2 linked regions of the Anaerocolumna sp. AGMB13020 genome follow. The protein of the gene in region 2 binds, or shares a complex with, the protein of the main gene of each other region. Links are inferred from orthologs where the notes say so. Each region holds a gene or a part of one and is shown on either strand. Other genes may lie near its edges.

Region 1 (3,954 bases), 420 kb from region 2 along the record:
GAGCTACCGATTCGTAGATATGATCTTCGGAACGCATAATATCTTTAAGATGGCAGAACTTATGCATACCAGAATACACAGTAAGACCATGATAATCGATATCTGGAAGGATACCAATCTCATTGTGGAGGATCTGCCCAGCGAGAGAAAATACAAATTTAAAGCTGGTGTAAATATTATGTATGGCTGCAACAATTTTTGCAGTTATTGTATTGTTCCTTATGTAAGAGGCAGGGAGAGAAGCAGAAATCCCGAGGATATTGTAAAGGAAGTAAAAGAACTGGTAGCTGACGGCGTAATAGAAATTATGCTGCTTGGTCAGAATGTTAATTCCTATGGAAAAAGCCTTGAGGAGAAGACTACCTTTGCCGGTCTGCTTAAACTCTTGGAGGAAATAGAAGGACTTGAGAGAATAAGATTTATGACCTCTCATCCAAAGGACTTATCCGATGATTTGATTGAAGTAATGAAGAATTCAAAGAAGATATGTAAGCATCTTCATTTACCGGTTCAGGCTGGCAGTACCAATGTGTTAAAGAAGATGAACAGAAGTTATACCAAAGAAGATTACCTGAGCTTGGTTGACCGGATTAAGACCGCTATGCCTGATATTTCCCTGACTACAGACATTATTATTGGCTTCCCGGGTGAGACGGAGGAGGATTTCTTAGAGACCCTGGAGGTTGTGGAAAAAGTGCGTTATGACAGTGCGTACACCTTTCTTTATTCCAAACGTTCCGGTACTCCCGCTTCGGTAATGGAGAATCAGGTAGAAGAATTGGTTGCCAAGGATCGTTTTGACAGATTGCTAAAGGTGGTTCAGAAGATTTCCTCCGAAATGACAGCAAGAGTAGCAGGAAATGTGGAAGAAGTACTGGTAGAAGAGATAAATGGGCAGGATCCTTCTCTTATGACTGGAAGGCTCAGCAATAATATTCTTGTACATTTTAAAGGATCTGAGGAACAGATCGGTAAAATAGTTAAGGTTAAGCTGGCTGAATGCAAAGGATTTTATTATATGGGAGAACTATGTAATTGATATAAATTTTTGTACCTATAAAAGCATAAAATACCTTAGTTTAAGCATTTTTATACTTTGACAGGGAAATGAAAATCAATGAAAGGGTCTATAATACTAAATAGAAGCCAACAAGATAAGTTGAATCATAATAATCTATTTCTTCAGGTTATTTGATCCTGAAAAATCGATTATAGGGTTCAACTTATTTATCTTTCTGTAAATGAAAACATCCAATATAATAACCTTTTTCTTATTACTGGAAGAAAATAATTATTTTATAGAACTGTTAGCAAGAATATAAGAAAGTCATGATGGGTTTTAGGTTATTGTGTCTAATTTCGGTGGAATTTGACATAATGCATAAAAATTTAATGGGGATACTTGACATACTCATGAAAACAGTATAAAATTTATATGTTGTATATTTGTACAATGAAAATTCAATAAGGAGGTGCTCCAGTGCCGATACCAGTTTGGGTAATAATAACTATTATTGCAACCTCGGCCATCGTTGTTCCTCTTGTCTGGAAACTTGCTATTTCCTACCATGTTAAGGTTGTAGAAGCCAAGATAGGTACTGCAGAAGAAAAAGCAAGGGAAATCATAGATGAAGCTTTAAAAACAGCTGAAACTAAGAAAAGAGAAGCCTTACTTGAAGCAAAGGAAGAGTCTTTAAAGACTAAGAATGAGTTAGAGAAGGAAACGAAGGAAAGACGAGCAGAAGTTCAACGTTATGAAAAAAGGGTTCTGTCCAAGGAAGAAACCTTAGACAGGAAAATCGAAGCACTCGAGAAGAAAGAATCCAGACTCTCTGCAAAAGAGGCTGAACTTGACAAAATCAAGGCAGAAGCTGAAGAGCTTCATGCAAGACAGCTGCAGGAATTGGAGAAGATTTCAGGACTTACCTCCGAACAAGCGAAAGAATATCTTTTAAAGACAGTTGAAGACGAAGTTAAGCATGAAACTGCAATGTTAGTTAAGGAACTTGAAAGCAAAGCAAAAGAAGAAGCAGACAAAAAAGCAAAGGATTATGTTGTTACTGCAATACAGAAATGCGCAGCAGATCATGTGGCAGAAACTACCATATCCGTTGTACAGCTTCCAAATGATGAGATGAAAGGAAGAATTATCGGAAGGGAAGGAAGGAACATTCGTACCCTTGAGACCCTTACAGGTGTTGATCTTATAATTGATGATACTCCTGAAGCCGTAATTCTATCCGGATTTGACCCTATCAGAAGAGAAGTGGCAAGAATTGCCCTTGAAAAGCTGATTGTGGACGGACGAATCCATCCTGCAAGAATTGAAGAGATGGTGGAAAAGGCTCAAAAAGAAGTTGAAGTCATGATTCGAGAAGAAGGTGAAGCAGCAACTCTTGAAGTTGGTGTTCATGGAATTCATCCTGAGCTTGTCAGACTTCTCGGTAAGATGAAGTTTAGAACAAGTTATGGACAAAATGCTTTAAAACATTCTATAGAAGTTGCCCAATTATCCGGATTACTTGCCGGTGAGATAGGCGTTGATATCAGAATGGCAAAGAGAGCCGGATTACTGCATGATATTGGTAAATCTGTTGACCATGAAATGGAAGGCTCACATATTCAAATCGGTGTTGATTTGTGCAGAAAGTATAAGGAATCTGCAATTGTAATTAATGCAGTAGAATCCCATCACGGCGATGTGGAACCTGAATCATTGATTGCGTGCATCGTACAGGCTGCGGACACCATTTCGGCTGCGAGACCAGGTGCCAGAAGAGAAACATTAGAAACATACACAAACAGATTGAAACAATTAGAAGATATCTCCAATAGCTTTAAGGGAGTAGATAAGTCATTTGCGATACAAGCAGGCAGAGAAGTACGTATTATGGTAGTGCCAGATCAGATATCTGATGCAGACATGATATTACTTGCCCGTGACATATCAAAGCAAATTGAGTCTGAGCTGGAGTATCCGGGTCAGATTAAGGTTAATGTAATCAGGGAATCACGAGTGACAGATTACGCAAAATAATGAATAGTTATTAAGATGGTCGAAATTCCTAATATAGGAATTTCGCCATCTTTTTTTGAAATCAGGTAATTTAATACTTTAATCTGATAAAATGATATGGTTTAAGCTGGCATTGAGGAAGTATGAAATAAAGGGCTTACGCATTCTGAATTGTTGTATTACCATATTTGTAAGCAGATGCTGTAGGTAATGGGCAGCTAATGTGATAAAGTAGTTTTATACTTCTTATTTGGACTATAACTTAATAGGGCTTGCAATATAATGGGAGATAGTTTGTTATTTGTTAGATTTTGTGATATTATTAGTATACAAGTCCTGATAAAAAATTCAGGGTAGCAGGGAATGGAACCAGGAGGATTACAATGGATAAAATCGGATTTATAGGTGTCGGTAATATGGGATTACCAATGCTTATGGGAGCTGTAAAGGTGTTTGGAAAGGAATCTCTTTTGTTTAATTGTGTGAGAGCTGAAAGAAAAGAATTCATAAATCAAAAGACCGGAGTTAATTTTGCAAATAACAACAAGGAGTTGGTCCAGTCCTGTAAATATATTGTATTAGCGGTTAAACCTCAGTTTTTTCATGAGGTATATGCTGATATAAAGGATAGTCTGACAACGGAGCATATCTTGATTTCTGCAGCGGCAGGTATTACGATTGCTGCTATGAAAGAGGCACTTGGTGTTTCAGTCAGAGTTGTTCGCTCTATGCCAAATACTCCCGCCCTTGTAGGAGAAGGAATGACAGCAGTCTGCTATTCCAAAGATGAGTACACTAAGGTTGAGAAAGAACTGCTTCACAGGTTCTTTGAAGCTTTTGGTAAATACGAGGAGTTTGAGGAAGGTTATATAAATGCTTTAATCTGTGCCAGCGGCAGTTCACCGGCATACGTTTATATGTTTATTGAAGCGTTGGCA
Region 2 (4,606 bases):
TCTCCTTACTTACTCTTTCTATCCCCAGTGATACATCTGCGCTTCCTCTTGCTACTGCTCCTGCACAAGCCAAATGTGAGGTCACTTCCCTGTTATACCCGTTTATCTGCGCTTTGTTGATTGCAAGGCTTCTTAAGTGTTCATCCAATAATATCCTTGTACCGCTCCCTTTTTCACGATTTACCATACTTACATCTTCTCTTGTAAGATCTGCAAAACCTTTTATCTCTTTGGGATTGTCTTTTCTGACATAAAAACCCTGTGTACGGCATACGAGATGGATACGGCGATAAAGGGTTCCTGGCAGCATTCTTCGTACATACTCTTTATTATATTCACCGGTATCACCATCCCATAAATGAACGGTTGCCACATCCACTTTATCCTGATACAAATCGTATAACCCGTTATAGCTTCCTTTATAGGAACGGAAAATGGAAGTCTCAGTAAGTCTGGCAGCCAGATGATTACATAAAGCTTCCAGTAAAATATCCTGTCCGCAGATTATGATGTTTTTCCCTTTCATCACATCCAGTTCCTCCAGCCCATCGTAGTCTGCCGGAACCGTCCGCCGTTTTACAGACGAAGACACCTGCCCAAAAGCTGACTGGGTATTCGCTGATCCTTCTTCTGTAGTTTTCCCTTCCTCCTTGCTGGAATTATTATCCTGTTTCTTATTAAGATAAGTATCAAGGTCTGCTTTGCCGATACGGAACTGCCTGCCAATTTTCTTGCATTGAAACTCACCCCGTTTAATCATTTCGTATACGGTGCTCTTTTTTATTCTTAAGATATCTGCTACTTCCTGCGGTGTATAGAGTTCTTCGTTCAATGTTCGCTCCTTTAACCCACTCTAGGTACAATAATTTTTAATGCATACACTTACAAAACCTGTATGATTTCTTATACTTTCATATACAGCTACAATAATAATGAGTAAAATTATAAAAGCTGTCCTGTGATTTGTCAATAACCAGTAACTCCTGTTACGAAGTCGATTTAAATAAAAAAAGATTGTTACGTCTCCGGAAAAGGCTGGCGGTCTATTCTGCTGCCCTTTCCTAACGTAACAATCTTATAAAGTTTTATTTAACGTCTTTGATACTGAAGCTGATTCTTCCCATCTTATCTTTGCCAAGGCATACTACCTTAACAATATCACCAAGTGAAAGAACATCTTCTACTTTGTCAATTCTCTCCTTGGAGATCTTTGAGATATGAACCATTCCCTCTTTGCCGGGAGCAAATTCAAGGAAAGCACCAAATTCTTTAATACTTACTACCTTACCTTCAAAAATCTGTCCTTCTACGAAGTCTGTAGTAATTGTCTGAATTAATTTGATAGCCTTCTGAATACTTTCAGAATCTACACCGCATACAGATACAGATCCGTCATCGGTAATATCAATCTTAACTCCAGTCAGCTCGATAATCGCGTTGATGGTCTTGCCTCTCTGTCCAACTACATCGCCGATCTTAGTAGGATCAATCTTAATCTGAACAATCTTAGGTGAGTAAGGACCAACTTCTGTACGAGGTTCACTAATGCAGGGAGCCATAATATCATTTAAAATATAAGTTCTGGCTTCTTTTGTACGATAAATTGCTTTTTCAATAATTTCTCTGGTAAGACCGTGAATCTTGATATCCATCTGAATAGCTGTGATACCCTTATGAGTACCTGCAACCTTAAAGTCCATGTCTCCAAAGAAATCTTCAAGTCCCTGAATATCTGTAAGGATAATATAATCGTCATCTGTATCACCGGTTACAAGACCTACAGAAATACCTGCTACCATGCTTTTAATAGGAACACCTGCTGCCATTAAAGAAAGCGTGGAGGCACAGATACTTCCTTGAGAAGTGGAACCATTTGACTCCAATACTTCTGATACGGTACGGATTGCATATGGGAATTCTTCCTCAGAAGGAAGTACAGGCACTAAAGCCTTCTCAGCTAAGGCACCATGACCGATTTCACGTCTTCCAGGTCCTCTGGAGGGTCTGGTCTCACCTACGGAGTAAGAAGGGAAATTATAGTGGTGCATATAACGCTTCGTCTTTTCATTCTCATCGATACCATCTAACTTCTGGATTTCTGCAAGCGCTCCTAAAGTTGTTATGGTAAGAACCTGCGTCTGACCTCTTGTAAACATAGCAGAACCGTGAGTTCTTGGAAGTATATCAACTTCTGCCGCAAGATGTCTGATCTGATTAATGTCACGGCCGTCAGGACGCTTCTTATCCTTTAAAATCATCTTACGAACTGTCTTCTTCTGGAATTTATAAATAGCTTCACCCAGTAATGGAAGCCATTCCGGATGTGTTTCCTGATAACGTTCTACAAGCTTATCCGTAATAGCACGGATATTTTCTTCTCTAACTTGCTTTACATCAGTAAATACTGCTTCTTCCATTCCTTCAGGTGTAATAAAAGCAACCATATCTTCATAGAGGTCTGCGGGAGTATCACATTTGATGTAATCATGTTTGGGTTTTCCGCACTCTGCTACAATGGTCTCAATAAAAGCAATTACTTTCTGATTCAATTCATGAGCAGCAAAAATTGCTTCAATCATCTTATCTTCCGGTAATTCTGCAGCACCTGCTTCAATCATGATAACTTTTTCTTTGGTGGAAGCTACTGTTAAGCTTAAGGTAGATTTCTCTCTCTGGGCACTGGTGGGATTAAATACCAGTTCTCCATCAACCATACCAACCATGGTAGAGGCTGTAGGACCGTCAAAAGGAATGTCAGATATCGCTGTTGCGATAGCAGAACCAAGCATAGCGGTAAGCTCAGGACTGCAATCCTGATCTACGCACATTACAAGATTATTTAGGGTTACATCATTTCTGTAATCCTTAGGGAACAGAGGTCTCATAGGTCTGTCGATAACACGTGAGGTAAGAATTGCATTATCAGAGGCTTTTCCTTCTCTCTTAATAAATCCTCCGGGAATTTTACCAACTGCATACAATTTCTCTTCATATTCAACACTCAAAGGGAAGAAATCGATTCCTTCTCTGGGTTTATCAGAGGCTGTTGCTGTTGATAAAACAACAGTATCGCCATAGTGCATAAATGCTGCACCGTTTGCCTGAGCTGCTACTCTGCCTACGTCTACAGAAAGGGTTCTTCCTGCAAGCTCCATGGAAAAACTTTTGTACATGAAATATCTCCTTTATTATAGTGGATTTGCCAAAGCTCCGAAACTACTGAAAAGAACACCCTGTTTATACTTCTGCGCGGATGACCTTTTCAGAAGTCTCGGATACTCTCTCTGGCATATAGAACAGTAAAAAACCTGCTTCTTTATATTATAGCACTAATTAGTTAAAATTACTACTAAATTTTTCATTTGGTACCTAAAATAACCTGATATTGTTATAGGAAATAAGCCGTATACAAGATATACCATATTTCTTTCAGAATCTTCTTGCACTCTCATCCCTAATGTGATAGAATTTTTCTGGCAATTTGAAACTTTTACCTCACAAAAGGAGTGTTTTAATGCAGAAATACGACGTAATAATTATCGGTGCCGGTCCTTCCGGTATTTTTTGTGCCTATGAACTCATCAAAGAGAAAAAAGACCTGAAAATACTTATGGTAGAAAAAGGCCGCCCAATCGAAAAAAGAATGTGCCCCAAGAGAACAACCAAACATTGCGTTGGCTGTAAACCCTGCTCCATTACTACAGGATTTGCCGGTGCCGGAGCTTTCTCCGACGGTAAGCTTTCCTTATCCCCGGATGTCGGCGGAAATCTTCCTGATATATTAGGATATGAGAAAACCATTGAGTTACTAAAAGAATCCGATGACATTTACCTTAGTTTCGGTGCTGATACAAGCGTATACGGCATTGATAAAGACGAAGAAATCAGAGAAATCAGAAGAAGGGCTATAAACGCCAATCTCAAATTGATAGAATGTCCCATCCGTCATTTAGGTACGGAAGAAGGTTATAAAATCTATACAAGACTTCAGGAACACCTTTTAGCCAGTGGCGTAGAGATGAAATTTAACACCATGGTACAGGATATCCTTATAGAAGATAAGAAAGTACAGGCTGTTGTTTGTGCTGACGGTAATACTTATTATGCAGATGAAATCGTTTCTGCTATCGGACGTGAAGGCTCTGACTGGTTCAGCCATATCTGTCAGTCCCATGGTATCGAGACCAGGGTTGGTACTGTAGATATCGGTGTCAGAGTGGAGGTTCGTGATGAGGTAATGGAATTCCTCAATAAGAATCTATATGAAGCAAAGCTCGTGTACTACACTCCAACCTTTGATGATAAGGTAAGAACCTTCTGCTCCAATCCCTCCGGAGAGGTTGCAACAGAATATTATGAAAATGGTCTTGCTGTTGTTAACGGACATGCATATAAGTCGAAAGAAATGAAGACAAACAATACCAACTTTGCTATTCTGGTGTCTAAGAACTTTACAAAGCCTTTTAAAACACCAATTGAGTATGGTAAATACATCGCTCAGTTGAGCAATATGCTCTGCGACGGCAGAATCCTTGTTCAGACCTTTGGTGATTTCCAGAGAGGAAGAAGGACCACAGAAGAGAGGCTTTGCAGGAACAATCTTATT

The links. Proteins that work in one complex are often made in the same cells at the same time.
Region 1: R2R35_RS24000 (region 2) and rny share a complex: the UniProt entries of both Bacillus subtilis proteins name them as parts of the possible RNA degradosome complex. The link is inferred for Anaerocolumna sp. AGMB13020 from one-to-one orthologs.

The regions. Positions count from the first base shown.
Region 1 is NZ_CP136910.1:5,272,407-5,276,360, forward strand. Bases 793-3,761 are described here. They hold rny (ribonuclease Y), read left to right. Parts: upstream 793-1,486; coding sequence 1,487-3,037; downstream 3,038-3,761. Other genes in these bases: miaB (tRNA (N6-isopentenyl adenosine(37)-C2)-methylthiotransferase MiaB), read left to right, coding at 793-1,039; proC (pyrroline-5-carboxylate reductase), read left to right, coding at 3,400-3,761. Outside these bases: more of miaB, read left to right, coding at 1-792; more of proC, read left to right, coding at 3,762-3,954. UniProt on the Bacillus subtilis protein: Endoribonuclease that initiates mRNA decay. Initiates the decay of all SAM-dependent riboswitches, such as yitJ riboswitch. Involved in processing of the gapA operon mRNA, it cleaves between cggR and gapA.
Region 2 is NZ_CP136910.1:5,691,557-5,696,162, reverse strand. Bases 630-3,579 are described here. They hold R2R35_RS24000 (polyribonucleotide nucleotidyltransferase), read right to left. Parts: upstream 3,174-3,579; coding sequence 1,086-3,173; downstream 630-1,085. Other genes in these bases: R2R35_RS23995 (NAD(P)/FAD-dependent oxidoreductase), read left to right, coding at 3,515-3,579; R2R35_RS24005 (helix-turn-helix transcriptional regulator), read right to left, coding at 630-832. Outside these bases: more of R2R35_RS24005, read right to left, coding at 1-629; more of R2R35_RS23995, read left to right, coding at 3,580-4,606. UniProt on the Bacillus subtilis protein: Involved in mRNA degradation. Catalyzes the phosphorolysis of single-stranded polyribonucleotides processively in the 3'- to 5'-direction. Necessary for competence development in Bacillus subtilis.